Regions from separate parts of the Streptomyces alboniger genome, predicted to be linked through region 2. Evidence: riboswitches for the same ligand, from Rfam matches in the RefSeq annotation. Region 2 holds a riboswitch; each other region holds the start of a gene.

Region 1 (5,360 bases), 1.3 Mb from region 2:
CCTGGTGGGCGTCCTGCACGAGGAAGGCGACCTCGGCCTCGTCGGCGGGCGCGCTGGCGGCCATGCCGCGCTCGTCGATGCGGTCGTAGCGGACGGTGGCGATGAACTCACCGCCCACCGTGGCCGCGAGCCCCACCCGGTCCACCTGGTCGTGGTGGGTGAAGCGGCGCACGTCCTTGGCGGACAGGCGGGGGTAGGGGGCGAAGAAGCGGTAGTACTTCGACTCGTCCGAGACCTGCTCGTAGAAGCTGACCAGGCGGTCCGCGTCCTCGGTGGTGATGGGCCTGATCCGGGCGGTGCCTCCGTCACGCAGCACCACATCGGCTTCCCAGTGGGAGGGGTAGTCGTGCCGATCCTGCTGATCCGACGGGGTCTGCATGGGGCCAGGGTACGGGTCGCGGGGCCGTCTGGACCGGGGCAGGCTGGGAGGGGCCGTCGGGCCGGCGGAGCACTCGCGACGGCATGAGACACTGGTCTAGACAAGTGTGAAACACCTGGAAGGGCAGCAACACATGGCTGAGCGCCGCGTCAACGTCGGCTGGGCCGAGGGCCTCCACGCCCGACCCGCCTCCATCTTCGTCCGCGCGGCCACGGCCGCCGGCGTCCCCGTGACGATCGCCAAGGCCGACGGCAACCCGGTCAACGCCGCCTCGATGCTCGCGGTGCTCGGCCTGGGCGCCCAGGGCGGCGAGGAGATCGTGCTCGCCTCCGACGCCGAGGGTGCGGACGCCGCCCTCGACCGTCTGGCGAAGCTGGTCGCGGAGGGCCTTGAGGAGCTCCCCGAGACGGTCTGAACCACGCAGTTCCCTTCGAAGGGCCCACCCTGGAATACGGGGTGGGCCCTTCGTCGATTTATGGGTGCCCTTCGTTTTCCCGAGAAAGGCAGCAGACTTATTCGGAAAGCACAAATAGCCGCCTCGGGCAGCACGAATAGCCGCTCCTAAATTCCCGCGGCGATGCTCTCCTCGGCACCTTCTTTGTATACGACATGTGCGTTAACTCGGGAAGCCCGCCGTGTTTACGTCATGTTGCATATCCCTCACGCGGCCACCCCGCGGTGCGTCACGCCCGCCCCGTGGTGAATGGCGCAATCGGTGCGCGGAGTTCGCCCGCTCCGCGTGGCTCGTGGTGAGCGCCCTGGCCCGGTCTGCGTCCCCGCGGGCCACCGCGTCGACGATCGCCGCGTGCTCGGCCCAGGACTCGACCGGCGCGGCCGGGGGCTCTACGACGTACATCCAGGCGATCTTGTGCCGGAGCTGGGTGAGCAGCGTGATGAGGCCGGGGCTGCCGGATGCCTGGGCGAGCGTCTCGTGGAACCAGCCGTCCAGCGAGCGCAGATCCTCCCCCTGGCCCTTTCGTGACCGCTGCTGGCCCAGCCGGACGAGGCCGCGCAGGACCTTGAGGTGCGCGTCGGTGCGGCGCTGGGCGGCGCGGGCCGCGGCGAGGGGTTCGAGCAGCGTGCGCAGCTCCAGGAGGTCGGCGGCCTCCTGCTCCGTGGGCTCGGCGACACAGGCGCCCGCGTGCCGCCGCGTGACGACGAAGCCCTCGGCCTCCAGGGTGCGCAGGGCCTCGCGCACAGGGACGCGCGAGACGCCGTACCGGCGCGCGAGAAGCTCCTCGGCGAGCCGACCGCCCCTTTCGTAGACACCGGAGACAATGTCGTCCCGGATGGCCGTGCATACCGAGTGCGCGGGAATGCGCATGACCGGACCTCCGCCTTAATCCCCGCGAAACGCGGTCGACCGACGCTCGTTCAGCGACTCTATTGCAGGGCATCGGATTTTCCGATGGCGGGCCGGAATCCATGGATATCTTTTGGCCAAAGGCGGACGGGCCGGGAAACGGGCGGTCCGGAAACGACGAAGGCCCCGGCTCGGGGGAGCCGGGGCCTTCGGTGAAGTGCGGGGCGGTCAGACGTTGACGCCGTGCGAGCGGAGGTACGCCACGGGGTCGATGTCCGAGCCGTAGTCGGCGCCGGTGCGGGCCTCGAAGTGGAGGTGCGGGCCACTGGAGTTGCCGGTGGAGCCCGAGAGGCCTATCTGCTGGCCCGGGGTGACCGTCTGGCCGACGGTGACGCTGAGGGACGACATGTGGCCGTACTGGGTGTACGTACCGTCGTTCATCTTGATCACGACGTTGTTGCCGTAGGCGCCGCCCCAGCCCGCCTCGACGACGGTGCCGCCGCCGACGGCGTGGACCGTGGTGCCGGACGCGGCGTGGAAGTCGACGCCCGTGTGGCTGCCGGAGGACCACATGGCGCCACCGGTCTGGTAGCCCGTGGAGACGTACGAGCCGGCGATCGGGGAGACGTAGGTGTTCAGGCGCTTGCGCTCGGCCTCCCGGGCGGCGCGCTCCTTGGCCTCGCGCTCCTTCTTGGCCTTCACCTTGGCCTCGGCCTCGGCCTTGCGCTTGTCCTCCGCGGCCTTCTTCTTGGCGGCCGCTTCGGCCAGCTTGGCGGCGGCCGCGTCGTCGGCGGCCTGCCGCTGGGCGGCGGCCTGCGCGTCGATCGTCTCGGCGAGTGAACCGCCGACGGATATCGCCTGGGTGAGTCCGGTGTGCTCGAGGGCCGCGTCGTCGGCGGCGGCGAGCGCGGGGGCGGCCATGCCGCCGATGACGCCGGTGGTGGTGAGCGCGGCGACACCCGCGACGTTCGCAGTGGTGCGGGTGAGGCGGCTGGGACGACGGTGCTTCCCGGTGGCACGGGTGAACGCCATGAAGCGGCTGATCCTTTCCTTCCTTCTCGCCTACCGGGTTAGCTGACGGGTTCGGAGCAGGAAGGTCTCCTACGAGCCCCTCGCCTGACGGCAAGGTGCCCGATTCACCCCAGGGGACATGTGGGTCCCCGGCTCCCCTGGCTCGCGCCGTACGGGGACTCGGCGATGACTGTCCGGTGCCGCGGGTGCGACGTACTGCGTGACGAACAGACGGACTGACGCTAAACGTGCCGTCTGTCAATCGACAAACAGAACGCGAGTTTTGTAGCGCACGCCACACGGCAGACAGGCAACCTCCATATGAATTCGGACATATGGGGACCCCGACGGCCGAAAAGGTCGCCGGGGCCCGATATGTCCTACCTGTCACTCAGCCCGTGACCACACTCACTTCGCCGATGCCGAGCGCCCTGACGGGCTCCTCGATCTGTGCGGCATCCCCGACGAGGACCGTCACCAGGTGGTCCTCCGGGAAGGCGCTCACGACGGCCGCGGTGGCCTCCACGGTGCCGGTCGCCGCCAACTGCCGGTAGAGCTGCGCCTGGAAGTCGTCCGGGAGGTTCTGCTCGACCTGGTCGGCGAGCGTGGCGGCCACGGAGGAGGCCATCTCGAACTTGAGCGGGGCAACGCCCACCAGGTTCTGCACCGCCACGTCGCGCTCGGCGTCGGTCAGGCCCTCCGCGGCGAGCGTGCGCAGGACCTTCCAGAGGTCGTCGAGCGCGGGACCCGTGGACTCGGTGTCCACCGATCCGCTGATGGCGAGCATCGCGGCGCCCGTGCCGTCCGGGGCGGAGCGCAGGACCTGGCTGAACGCCCGTACGCCGTAGGTGTATCCCTTCTCCTCGCGCAGGACGCGGTCCAGGCGGGAGGTGAGGGTGCCGCCCAGGCAGTACGTGCCGAGGACCTGGGCGGGCCAGATCCTGTCGTGCCGGTCCGGGCCGATGCGGCCGATGAGGAGCTGCGTCTGGACGGCTCCGGGGCGGTCCACGATGACGACGCGGCCCGTGTCGTCGGCGGTGATCGGCGGCATCGGGCGGGCCTCGGCGGTGCCGCCCGTCCAGGTGCCGACGGTGTCCGCGAGGACGGCGTCCAGGTCGGTGCCCGCGAGGTCGCCGACGACCACCAGGGCGGCCGTGGCGGGGCGGACGTGCTTCTCGTAGAAGGCGCGCACCGCGGCCGAGTCGATGGCGGTGACCGTCTCCTCGGTGCCCTGGCGGGGGCGGGAGATGCGCGAGGTCGCCGGGAACAGCTGCCTGGACAGCTCCTTGGCGGCGCGGCGCGCGGGATTGGCGGCCTCGTGCGGGATCTCGTCCAGGCGGTTCCGGACGAGGCGCTCGATCTCGCTGTCCGCGAAGGCGGGGGCGCGCAGGGCGTCGGAGAGCAGGCCGAGCGCCTTGGGGAGGCGGGAGACCGGGACTTCGAGGGAGACCCGGACGCCGGGGTGGTCGGCGTGCGCGTCCATCGTGGCGCCGCAGCGGTCGAGCTCGGCGGCGAACTCCTCCGCGGAGTGCTTGTCGGTGCCTTCGTTGAAGGCCCTCGCCATGATGGTGGCGACGCCGTCGAGGCCCTCCGGCTCGGCGTCCAAAGGCGCCTCGAGGTTGACCTCGACGGCGACGACCTGCTGGCCGGGGCGGTCGCAGCGCAGCACCGTGAGGCCGTTGGGCAGGGTGGAGCGCTCGGGGGCGGGGAAGGCCCACGGCTTGGCCTGGCCGGCCTGGGGCTGCGGGTGGAACTGCATCGTCGCGGCCTCGCTCACTTCGCCGCCTCCTCTTCCTCGTCGGTCTCGTCGGCGCCGTCGGTGGCCGTCACGGGCTCGTACACGAGGACCGCGCGGTTGTCGGGGCGCAGGCGGGCCTTGGCGACCTCCTGGACCTCCTCCGCGGTGACGTCCAGGACGCGCTGGACGGCGGTGAGGGCGAGCTGCGGGTCGCCGAACAGGACCGCGTACCGGCAGAGTTCGTCCGCGCGGCCCGCGACCGTGCCGAGCCGGTCGAGCCACTCGCGCTCCAGCTGTGCCTGGGCGCGCTCCATCTCCTCCGGAGTGGGACCCTCCGCGGCGAACCGGGCGAGTTCCTCGTCGACGGCGGCCTCGATGACCGGGACCTCGACATCGCCGGAGGTCTTCACGTCCAACCAGCCGAGCGAGGGCGCGCCGGCCAGGCGCAGCAGCCCGAACCCGGCCGCGACGGCGGTACGGTCGCGGCGCACGAGCCGGTTGTAGAGCCGGGAGGAGTCGCCGCTGCCGAGGACGGTCAGCGCCAGGTCGGCCGCGTCGCACGCGCGCGTGCCGTCCTCGGGGAGGCGGTAGGCGGCCATCAGGGCGCGCGCCGGGACCTCCTCCTCGACGACCTCGCGCAGCTCCTCGCCGATGCGCTCCGGGAGGGAGCCGTCCCGCGGGGGCTGTTTGCCGTCGTGGGAGGGGATCGACCCGAAGTACTTCTCGACCCAGGCGAGCGTCTGCTCCGGGTCGATGTCGCCGACGACCGACAGCACCGCGTTGTTGGGCGCGTAGTACGTGCGGAAGAACGCGCGGGCGTCCTCAAGGGTGGCCGCGTCCAGGTCGGCCATGGAGCCGATCGGTGTGTGGTGGTAGGGGTGGCCCTCCGGGTACGAGAGCGCGGTCAGCTTCTCGAAGGCGGTCCCGTA
Region 2 (5,360 bases):
GGAGCCGGTCACCTGGTGGAGGACGCTAAACCTGGTCGTCACGGCTTGGTGACGGATTGTGCGTAATGGGCGGCAGTGGGCGGAAGGGCGACTGCGTCTGTCCGTGCCGACAATCGATCGAAGCCCTGTTCACGCGTAACTATGACCAATGTGGCGATTACGGCCTACCTGTCCGTCGGCGGGTGGTAAGGGACCACCTGCGGCAGGCGGCAGGGGACCCGGCTAGGCTCCGGCCTCATGGACGTACTCATCCATCTCTTCGTCGGCCTGCACATCATCGGCATCGCCTCGCTCCTGGGCGGCTTCCTCACCCAGATGAAGCAGATGGGCCAGGGCGCCGCCCGCTTCAGCCCCGCGATGCTCCACGGCGCGCTGACCATGCTCGTCACCGGAGTGGTCCTGGTGGGCCTCAACCAGGCGGACGACAACGCCGTCAACAACCTCAAGATCGGCATCAAGATGGCCGTGCTGATCGTGATCCTCGCGCTGGTCTACGTGAAGCGGGACGAGGAGAAGGTGGACAAGGGTGTCTTCGGTGCGGTGGGGCTGCTGACCACGGCGAACATTTTCATCGCCGTCCTGTGGACCTGATCCCCGCTGACGACCCTCTACGCGCGCGTGGCCCGCACTCTCCCGGGAGAGTGCGGGCCACGCGCGCGTAGAGGGTCGTAGAGGGTGCTTCTTGTGGTTACGCCGGGCGCACCACGCTGTGGATCGGCATGTAGTAGATCGACTCGACGCGTACGTTGGCGCCCGGCTTCGGGGCGTGGATCATCTTGCCGTCGCCGATGTAGATCCCCACATGGCTGATGTCGTCGTAGAAGAAGACCAGGTCGCCGGGGGCGGCATCGGCGGTCTTCACGGTCGTGCCGACCTTCACCTGGTCCCACGTGGTGCGCGGCAGGGAGATCCCCGCGGCCTTCCAGGCGTCCTGGGTGAGCCCGGAGCAGTCGTAGGAGTCGGGTCCCGTGGCGCCCCAGACGTACGGCTTGCCGATCTGGGCCTCCGCGAAGCCGATGACCTTCGCGGCCTTCGTGGCGCCCGAGCCGGGCTCGGCGCCCGGACCCGGACCCGAACCGGTGTCCGGCCCGGAGGAGCCCTGGCCCCCTCCCCGCTCCTTCTCCCGCTCCTTCTCCCGCTCCTTCTGCGCCGCCTCTTCCGCCTTGCGCTTGCGCTCCGCCTCCGCGGCCTGCTCGCGGGCCAGCTCCTCGGCCTTCCGCTTGGCCTCCCGCTCCTTCTTCCGCTCGATCGCGGCGAGCCGCGCCTTCTCCTCGGCGGTCAGCTCCGACAGCAGTGCGCGCGCCTCGCCCAGCTTCCTCTGGACGGTCCGCTTGCTCGTCCTGAGGTCGTCCCGGGACTCGCTCAGCGTCTTGAGGCTCTTCGCGGCCTTCGTACGCTGCTTCGTCGCCGACGCCTGCTCCGCCTGGTACTCGTCGACGGCCTTCTTCTGCCGGGAGGTCAGGCGGTCCGCCAGGTGGTTCTGGTCGAAGTAGCCCTGAGGGTCGTTGGCGAGCATCATCGTGGCGGTCTCGGAGGCGGCGCCGGTGCGGTACTGCGCGGCGGCGAAGGAGCCCAGCTCCTGGCGCGCCTCGTTCAGCTTGTCCGCGCGCCTGGCCACGCCGTCGAGCAGACGGTCGACCTTCTTGCGCTGCTTCTCGGTCTTCTCCTTGGCCGAGTTGTACCTCTGGGTGGCCACGCCCGCCTGGTGGTAGAGGTCGTCGACCTTCTTCTTCACCTCGTCGAGGCTGGGCTCCACCGGCGCGGAGGGTGCTGTCGGCGCGGCGGGTGCTGCCTGCGCGCTCTGCGACAGGAGCGCCACGGACGTGAGGGCGGCCGTGGTGATACCGACGGCGGGGGTGGTGCGTATGCCGGCTGACCGGCCCCGCGGCTTGCGGTGCGACGCCAAGGGAGGCGACTCCTTCCGTAGACCGCCTACCGGGTTAGCTGTCGGGTTCGGGCGGGTGGTCCGGAAGGTTGCCCTACAGTCCCGTACGAAGTACGGGACCGATTCACCCCAAGTTTTCGGTGGGTCCCCGGTTCCGAACACGTCGGACTCGGCGGGGGCCACCCGTTCCCGGCGGGGTTCGCCGGTGGGGGACGTGCGGCCCGCGGAGCACGCTAACCAACCTGTGTGGCACGTGTGAAGGTTGATGTTCGATATGCCCGATACATTTTCGTGACTTTACGAGCGTCAGGACGGGCGCCCGCAGCGGAGTGGCGGAGCGTGACCGGGTGCGGCCGGGGCGTGAACGGGCCCGGGGTGGCCGGAACCCGGGGCGGGTTGTCAGTGGGGCCGCCTAGACTCGGGAGGCGATGAGCAGCCTCTTTGATGACAGCTTCCTGGCGGACATGCGGCCTTCCCGGGCCGCGGACGAAGAACCCCCGCCGCCGCCCGAGGACAGCGCTCCGGAACCGGTTCCGGACGACTTGTTCAGCGGGAAGTTCGACGTGCCCATGACCCGGGACTCGCACTACCGCGACGGAGCCCCGCGCCCGGTCATCGACCCGGCCGCGCTCCTGGAGGGGCTGAACGAGAACCAGCGCGCGGCCGTCGTGCACGCGGGCTCCCCGCTGCTCATCGTCGCCGGCGCCGGTTCCGGCAAGACCCGCGTACTGACCCACCGCATCGCGTACCTCCTCGCCGAGCGCGGTGTCCACCCCGGCCAGATCCTCGCGATCACGTTCACGAACAAGGCCGCGGGCGAGATGAAGGAGCGCGTCGAGCAGCTCGTCGGCCCCCGGGCCAACGCGATGTGGGTATCGACCTTCCACAGCGCCTGCGTCCGCATCCTGCGGCGCGAGTACAAGAAGCTGGGCTTCACGTCCTCCTTCTCGATCTACGACGCCGCGGACTCCAAGCGTCTGATGGCCCTGGTCTGCCGCGACCTGGACCTCGACCCGAAGAAGTTCCCGCCGAAGTCCTTCAGCGCCAAGATCTCGAACCTGAAGAACGAGCTGATCGACGAGGAGGACTTCGCCGCCCAGGCCGCCGACGGTTTCGAGAAGACCCTCGCCGAGGCCTACGCCATGTACCAGTCCCGCCTGCGCGAGGCGAACGCGCTGGACTTCGACGACCTGATCATGACGACGGTCCACCTCCTGCGCGCCTTCCCGGACGTCGCCGAGCACTACCGCCGCCGCTTCCGGCACGTCATGGTCGACGAGTACCAGGACACGAACCACGCCCAGTACGCCCTGGTGCGCGAGCTGGTCGGCCCCTCCGGAGGCGAGGGTGACGACCCCGCGGAGCTGTGTGTGGTGGGTGACGCGGACCAGTCGATCTACGCCTTCCGCGGCGCCACCATCCGCAACATCCTCCAGTTCGAGGAGGACTACACCGACGCGACGACGATCCTCCTGGAGCAGAACTACCGCTCCACGCAGACGATCCTGACCGCCGCGAACGCGGTCATCGAGCGGAACGAAAGCCGCCGCCCGAAGAACCTGTGGACCAACCAGGGCGCGGGCGCCCGCATCACCGGCTACGTGGCCGACACCGAGCACGACGAGGCGCAGTTCGTCGCCGACGAGATCGACCGCCTCACGGACGCGGGCGACGCGAAGGCCGGCGACGTCGCGATCTTCTACCGTACGAACGCCCAGTCCCGCGTCTTCGAAGAGATCTTCATCCGCGTCGGCCTGCCCTACAAGGTCGTCGGCGGCGTCCGCTTCTACGAGCGCAAGGAGGTCCGCGATGTGCTGGCCTACCTGCGCGTTCTCGCCAACCCCGAGGACGCGGTGCCGCTGCGGCGCATCCTCAACGTCCCCAAGAGGGGCATCGGCGACCGCGCCGAGGCGATGATCGACGCGCTCTCGCAGCGCGAGAAGATCTCCTTCCCGCAGGCGCTGCGCCGCGTCGACGAGGCGTACGGCATGGCGGCCCGCTCGACCAACGCCGTCAAGCGGTTCAACACGCTCATGGAAGAGCTGCGCACCGTCGTCGAGTCCGGCGCGGGCCCGGCCGTCGTCCTGGAGGCCGTCCTCGAACGGACCGGCTACCTCGCCGAGTTGCAGGCCTCGACCGACCCGCAGGACGAGACCCGCATCGAGAACCTCCAGGAACTCGCCGCCGTGGCACTGGAGTTCGAGCAGGAGTACGCCCAGGCCCAGGCGGCGCAGGCCGAGGGCGACGAGGGGCCCGCCCCGGCCGGCACCCTCTCCGACTTCCTGGAGCGCGTCGCGCTCGTCGCCGACTCCGACCAGATTCCGGATGAGGAGGACGACGGCTCCGGAGTCATCACTCTCATGACGCTGCACACCGCCAAGGGACTCGAATTCCCCGTGGTGTTCCTGACCGGCATGGAGGACGGCGTCTTCCCGCACATGCGCTCCCTCGGCCAGGTCAAGGAGCTGGAGGAGGAGCGCCGCCTCGCCTATGTCGGCATCACGCGCGCGCGTGAGCGGCTCTACCTCACCCGGTCCTCGATGCGCAGCGCCTGGGGCCAGCCCTCGTACAACCCGCCCTCACGCTTCCTCGAAGAGATTCCGGAAACCCATCTGGACTGGAAGCGGAAGGGCTCCGTCGGCGCCCCCGCCTCGTCCGGTCCCGCCGCGGGCATCGCCTCGTCGCTGTCGTCCTCGCGTTCGCGCACGGGTGGGGCGCAGGGCTTCGCCACGCGCCGCGCCTCGGAGAAGCCGGTGGTCTCGCTGGCGGTGGGGGACCGGGTCACGCACGACCAGTTCGGCCTCGGGACCGTGGTCGGGGTGAAGGGCACGGGGGCGAACGCCGAGGCGACGGTGGACTTCGGCGAGCCCAAGCCGAAGCGGCTCCTGCTGAGGTACGCGCCGGTCGAGAAGCTGTAACGCTCCGGGCGGTGCCCGGAGCCGCGCCGGGGGGGGGCGGCGGCGGAGTTACGTCGGGTCGAGTCCGTGGCTGCGCAGCCACGGCAGCGGGTCGATCGCCGAGCTGCCGCTGGGGCGCACCTCGAAGTGCAGGTGCGGTCCGGTGGAGTTGCCGGAGTTCCCGGAGTAGGCGATGGTCTCGCCCGCCTTCACGGGACCGCTGGAGATCTTGTGCGAGGAGAGGTGGCAGTACCACGTCTCCGTACCGTCCTTGGCGGTCACGATCGCCATGTTGCCGTAGGCGCTGTTCCACTTCGTGGTCACGGTGCCGTCGGTCGCGGCGAAGACTTCCGTGCCGTACGACACGGGGAAGTCGATGCCGGAGTGCGCCGACATCCAGTTGACGCCGGCCTGGCCGTACTGCGCGCTCAGACCGTGCTGCTTCACCGGCAGCGCGAACTTGGGGCGCAGCCGCTCCTTGCGCGCCGCCTCCGCGGCCGCCTTCTTCTGGGCGGCGACCTTTTCGGCCTTCAGGTCGATACGTTCCTGCGTGCGGCTCGCGCGGTCCGCGAAGTCGC
Region 3 (5,360 bases), 1.0 Mb from region 2:
CCGACGGCGGGTACGCCCCGCGCCCCGGCTTCCGCCCCTTCACCCGCTTCGAGGGCCAGGGCCTGGACAAGGGCCACACCGTCCACGACCTGCTCTTCCGCCGCGTCGACACCCTTCACGAACCGGCCCGCGAGGACGCCGGAACAAGCCCCCGGATCTGACACCCCGTCGCGGCCACCCGTATCCCTCGTTAGGGTCAACGACGTGGCCACCAGTCCTCCGTATCCGATACCCCCCGAGGCCCCCGCCCCGGGGGAGCTGCGCCGCGCCCACTGGTGGCAGCGGCGCGCGATACGGGCGGCCGGGCTCGTCACGCTGCTCGCCCTCTCCGGCCTGGTGATCCTCGCCCTGGTGAGGGAGCAGACCGGCACCGAGGGCTTCCTCGTCGGGCTCGGCCTCGCCACGGTTCCTGTACCGCTGCTCGTCGCCGCGTTCCGCTGGCTGGACCGGGTGGCGCCGGGACCCTGGCGGAACCTCCTCTTCTCCTTCGCGTGGGGTGCCTGCGCGGCCGCGCTCATCGCGATCGTCGCGAACAGTTTCGCGATCCGCTGGATAGCCACCGCCACCGCCGATCCCCACAGCGCCGACACCCTCGGCGCCACGGTCATCGCCCCGATCGTCGAGGAATCGGCCAAAGCGGCGGCGATACTCCTCGTCTTCCTCTTCCGCAGACGGGACTTCACCGGCCTCGTCGACGGCGTGGTGATCGCCGGGGTGACCGCGACCGGCTTCGCGTTCACCGAGAACATCCTCTACCTCGGCAACGCCTTCGTCACCGACCAGCTCAGCCGCGACAGCGGCCTCGCCTCCGTGACGGCCGCGACGTTCTTCGTACGCGTGGTCATGTCACCCTTCGCGCACCCGCTGTTCACGGTCCTGACCGGCATCGGCTTCGGCCTCGCCGCGTTCGCCGCCGAGCGCCATCACCTGCGCCGCGTGCTGCTCCCGCTCACCGGGCTGCTGCTCGCGATGGGCATGCACGCGCTGTGGAACGGCTCCGCGGTCTTCGGGCAGTACGGCTTCTTCACCGTGTACGCGCTGATCATGCTGCCCTCCTTCGGCCTGCTGACCTGGCTGGCGATCTGGACCCGGCAGCGCGAACTGCGCCTGATCCGCGCGGAGCTGCCCGCGTACACGGCGGCGGGCTGGCTCACCCCGCCCGAGCCGTTCGCGCTCGGCTCGATGCGCGCCCGCGCGCTGGCCCGTGACTACGCCTCGTACACCTGGGGGAAGGCCGCGGCCCGCACGGTCGTGGAGTACGAGATGTACGCGACGTCGCTCGCGTTCCTGCGCCACCGGGGCCGGCGCGGCAGGGCGGGACCCGACTTCGTCGTACGCGAACGGGAACTGCTCGAAAAGCTCTGGGAGCGCCGCGAACCGGCCCGCCCCGCCCTGGCCTACGCGGCCCGCGCGACGGCCCCGGTCATGCTCCCCATGCCCATGCCCATGCCCATGCCCATGCCGTACGCCGGGTACGGGTACGGGTACGGGCACACGTACGGGTACCCGGGTCACCCCCAGGCCCCGTACGCGGGGGCTCCGTACGTCCAAGCCCCGTACAACCCCTACCGCTCGTAGCCGCCGCTAGGCCGAAGCCGCCGTGAGCGCCGCGGTCTCCGTCTCCGTCAGTTCCACGTCCGCCACCGCCAGCAGGGCCGGCAGCTGCTCGACCGTGCGTGCGGATGCGATCGGTGCCGCCACGGTGGGCTGTGCCGCCAGCCAGGCGAGCGCCACGGTCGCGACCTGGACGCCGCGCTCCGCCGCGATCGTGTCGAGCGCGGCGAGGACACGGTCGCCCCGCTCGCTGCCCACGTACTCCTCGACCCGTCCGCTGCGCGCGCTCTCGACCCGCGCGCCGGGGCGGTACTTGCCGGTGAGGAAGCCGGACGCGAGCGCGTAGTAGGGGACGGCCGCGAGGCCGGAGCGGGAGGCGACCGCCTGGAGCGGACCCTCGTAGGTGTCGCGGGAGACGAGGTTGTAGTGCGGCTGGAGCGCGACATAGCGCGCGAGGCCCTCGCGGTCGGAGAGGTCGAGGGACTCCTGGAGCCGCTCGGGGCTGATGTTGGAGGCGGCGATCGCGCGCACCTTGCCGGCCCTGACCAGCTCGTCGAGCGCCCCGATGATCTCCTCCACCGGGACCGACGGGTCGTCGTAGTGGGTGTAGTAGAGGTCGATGTAGTCGGTGCCCAGGCGGCGCAGGGACGCGTCGACGGCCCTCTTGACGGTGTCGGCGGCGAGCCCCTGGTACTCGGGGTGGGCGCCGGCCTTCGTCGCGATGACGACATCGGAGCGGTTGCCGCGCTCGGCCAGCCACTCGCCGATGACGGTCTCGGACTCGCCGCCCTTGTTGCCCTCCACCCAGTACGAGTAGGCGTCGGCGGTGTCGATGAAGTTGCCGCCCGCCGCGGTGTAGGCGTCGAGGACGGCGAAGGACGCGGTCCGGTCGGCGGTCCAGCCGAAGACGTTGCCGCCGAGGGCGAGCGGGAAGACTTCGAGGTCGGATGCGCCGAGGGTACGAAGAGGAGTCATGCATTCCTCAACGTCCTTGCCGGAAACCGAATTCCGGAGGCCTGCCCAAAGAAGCGTCAAGTCCGCTCAGGGGTTGAGGCCCTTGCTCCGCAGCCAGGCCAGCGGGTCGATGGCGGCGCCGCCGGAGGTGCGGACTTCCAGGTGGAGGTGGGGCCCGGTGACGTTGCCGGTCGCGCCGACGCGGCCGATGACGTCGCCCGTGCTGACCTTCTGCCCGACGCTCACGTTGAGGGAGGACTGGTGGCAGTACCAGACCTCGGTGCCGTCCGACAGCTCAAGGACCGTGCGGTAGCCGTACGCGCCCGCCCAGCCGGCTTCCTTGACGGTGCCGGTGTGCACGGCCTTGAGCGGGGTACCCGTCGGCGCGGCGAAGTCGAGACCGGTGTGCTGACCGGAGGACCACATCGAGCCCGAGTCACCGAAGTGCGAGGTCAGGGTGTACGAGGAGGTGGGGATGGCGTAGCTTCTCGCGAGCTTGGCGCGGCGCTCGGCCAGGGCCTTGGCCTTGCGGGCCTCCTCCTCCTTCTTCTTCTTCGCGGCGGCCTTGGCGTCGGCCTCGCGCTCGGCTTCCTTCTGCTGGGCGGCGGCCTCCTCGGCGGCCTTCTTGGCGGCGGCCTCCTCGGCCGCGGTCCGCACCGCGTCGTCCGCCTGGTCCTGCTGGCTCTCGGCCTGCTGCATGATCCGGGCGCGCAGGGCCTCGCCCGCGTCGGAGGTGCCCTGCCCCGCGTCGGCGGAGGTCATACCGGCGGTCGTGAGCGGGGCGCCGGCGGGGACGGCGTCGGAGCCCGCGGCGTCCGGAGCGTCGTCGGATATCAGGGAGCCCACGCCCGGAAGGGACTTGGCCTCCGGCAGCGAGTCCGTGACGGTGCCCAGGTCGGGCATCGATAGGGAGACGGGGGGCTTGCCGTCCTGCGCGGTGGCGATGCCGCCCGCGCCGACGGCGGCGATGACGCCGACGCCCAGCACGGTCGAGCTGCGGGCGAGGCCGCCGCCGCCCTTCTTGTGCACACGGTGCCTGCCGCGGACGGGACGGACGGACTCCTCAGTGGGATTCCATTCCTCCCAGGTCTCTGGGTCGTACCCACCGAACTCGTCGTCGTTCGGTACGTACACGGCTTGGGGGGCAGGCCGGTTGGACGCCACTGGGGCGCACTCCTTTCCTTCCTTCTCGCCTACCGGGTTAGCTGACGGGTTCGGAGCAGGAAGGTCTCCTACGAACATCTGGCACGGATGCACAGATGCCCGATTCACCCCAAGTTGGTGGTTCCCCGGCTCCCTTGCGGGATTAGGCGTGTGCGCACGGAGCCGCCTCTAGTGACGGCTGGGACGACCGCGCTGCGTTATCGAACGTTAATAGACAGTGGGTCCGTATTCCAAGCTGTTCCGGTTGATCGTTAACGCGGACCCCCGCCCACCCGCCACCGGAACTTCACATTCCCTTGACACGACGTCACTTGTTATGCAGAGGGGTGCACTTCAGTCACGGCCGGTGACCTCGGCGTCCCCGGCCGTCGGCCGCCGCACCGCGAGCAGCGCCATGTCGTCCGTCGCCGCGCCCCCGGTGTGCCGCCGCACCTCCTGCGCGAGCGCGGCGAGCAGCGCGTGCGGCCCCTCGCGGCCGGGGAAGATCCGCCCGCCGAGCCGGGTCGCGGGATCGTAGAACTCCCCCGCTGCGTCCCGCGCCTCCGAGAGGCCGTCCGTGTAGAAGAGCAGCATCGCGCCGGGCGGGAACTCCGACTCGTCCGCCCGGTCCGGCCAGAACCCCAGCTCACCCATGCCGAGCGGCAGCGCGGGCTCGCTCGCGGAGAGCACACACAGCCGCCCGTCGCCGCGCAGCAGCAGGGGCGCCGGGTGCCCTCGGTTGACCAGCCGTACGAGCCCTTCGCCGTGCCGGATCTCCGCGAGGACGGCGGTGGTGAACCCCTCGAAGGCGTCGAGCCCGTCCCGCCGGGTGCCCTCACGCGCGAGCGCCCGCTCCAGGCGCTCCGCCACGGCCTCCAGAGTGGCCTCCTGCTCGGCGGCCTCCCGGAACGCGCCGATGACGACGGCGACGGCCGCCACCGCGCCCATGCCCTTCCCCCGTACGTCACCGACGACGAGCCGTACGCCGTGCGGGGTGTCCTGTACGGCGTACAGATCGCCGCCGATGAACGCGTCGGCCTGCGCGGCCTCGTACCGCGCCGCGATGTCGAGCCCGCCGATGCGGGGGTCCGGCTGCGGCAGGACGGCCCGCTGGGTGGCCTCGGCGATGGAGCGGGCGGTGGCGAGACGGTCGTTGCCGCGATGGATGACGCCGTTGATGACGATCGCGAGGGCGGCGACGGTCGCCACGGTGACCAGTTCGGTGACGGCCTCGACATGGCTGGTGTTGGTGTTGCCGTAGTGCAGCACCAGGACGGAGACGGAGGCCGTGATGCCCGTGAGGACGGTGTTGAGCAGCGAGTAGAAGGGAGCCGCGATCAGCGGGGCGGCCGTGAAGAGCGGGGCGGCGGTGAACTCGGCCGGGGTCGAGGCGTCGTACACGATGCCGACGGTCAGGAGCAGGAGGGGCAGGGCGCGGACGAAGGCCCGCTCGTGCGCGGTGGTTCCGCGGGTCCCACCGCCGGTTCCTCCACGCTGCCCCACCGCTTGTCTCCCGCCGAGTCCGCGCCCATCACCGCGCTGCACTCAGGCTTCCCGGAGCGGGGTGCGGGGGCGACCTGGTGTGGGCCGAGCGGGTTACGCACGTCCTGCCCCGGCACACGGAGCCGGAAAACACCCAGGGCCGGAAGCGATGAACGCTTCCGGCCCTGGGTCTTCAGTAGCGGGGACAGGATTTGAACCTGCGACCT

Evidence for each region. Region 2 has a riboswitch for cyclic di-AMP ahead of CP975_RS21400 (C40 family peptidase). Riboswitches for the same ligand answer to the same signal wherever they lie in the genome.
Region 1: linked by a shared signal. The riboswitch ahead of CP975_RS26905 (M23 family metallopeptidase) and the one ahead of CP975_RS21400 (C40 family peptidase) in region 2 are both predicted to bind cyclic di-AMP.
Region 3: linked by a shared signal. The riboswitch ahead of CP975_RS16650 (M23 family metallopeptidase) and the one ahead of CP975_RS21400 (C40 family peptidase) in region 2 are both predicted to bind cyclic di-AMP.

Annotation. Positions count from the first base shown of each region.
Region 1 is NZ_CP023695.1:6,025,406-6,030,765, reverse strand. Features, by position in the region: gene CP975_RS26920 (bifunctional acetate--CoA ligase family protein/GNAT family N-acetyltransferase) at 1-379, opposite strand, end outside; gene CP975_RS26915 (HPr family phosphocarrier protein) at 513-794, shown strand; gene CP975_RS26910 (GntR family transcriptional regulator) at 996-1,703, opposite strand; gene CP975_RS26905 (M23 family metallopeptidase) at 1,911-2,714, opposite strand; cyclic di-AMP (ydaO/yuaA leader) riboswitch at 2,728-2,889, opposite strand; gene CP975_RS26900 (M16 family metallopeptidase) at 3,085-4,470, opposite strand; gene CP975_RS26895 (M16 family metallopeptidase) at 4,467-5,360, opposite strand, start outside.
Region 2 is NZ_CP023695.1:4,760,688-4,766,047, forward strand. Features, by position in the region: gene CP975_RS21395 (hypothetical protein) at 238-591, shown strand; gene CP975_RS21400 (C40 family peptidase) at 689-1,906, opposite strand; cyclic di-AMP (ydaO/yuaA leader) riboswitch at 1,915-2,070, opposite strand; gene pcrA (DNA helicase PcrA) at 2,314-4,803, shown strand; gene CP975_RS21410 (M23 family metallopeptidase) at 4,852-5,360, opposite strand, start outside.
Region 3 is NZ_CP023695.1:3,764,538-3,769,897, forward strand. Features, by position in the region: gene trmB (tRNA (guanosine(46)-N7)-methyltransferase TrmB) at 1-161, shown strand, start outside; gene CP975_RS16640 (PrsW family intramembrane metalloprotease) at 205-1,578, shown strand; gene CP975_RS16645 (aldo/keto reductase) at 1,585-2,529, opposite strand; gene CP975_RS16650 (M23 family metallopeptidase) at 2,596-3,672, opposite strand; cyclic di-AMP (ydaO/yuaA leader) riboswitch at 3,684-3,831, opposite strand; gene CP975_RS16655 (PP2C family protein-serine/threonine phosphatase) at 4,006-5,154, opposite strand; tRNA gene CP975_RS16660 (tRNA-Met) at 5,331-5,360, opposite strand, start outside.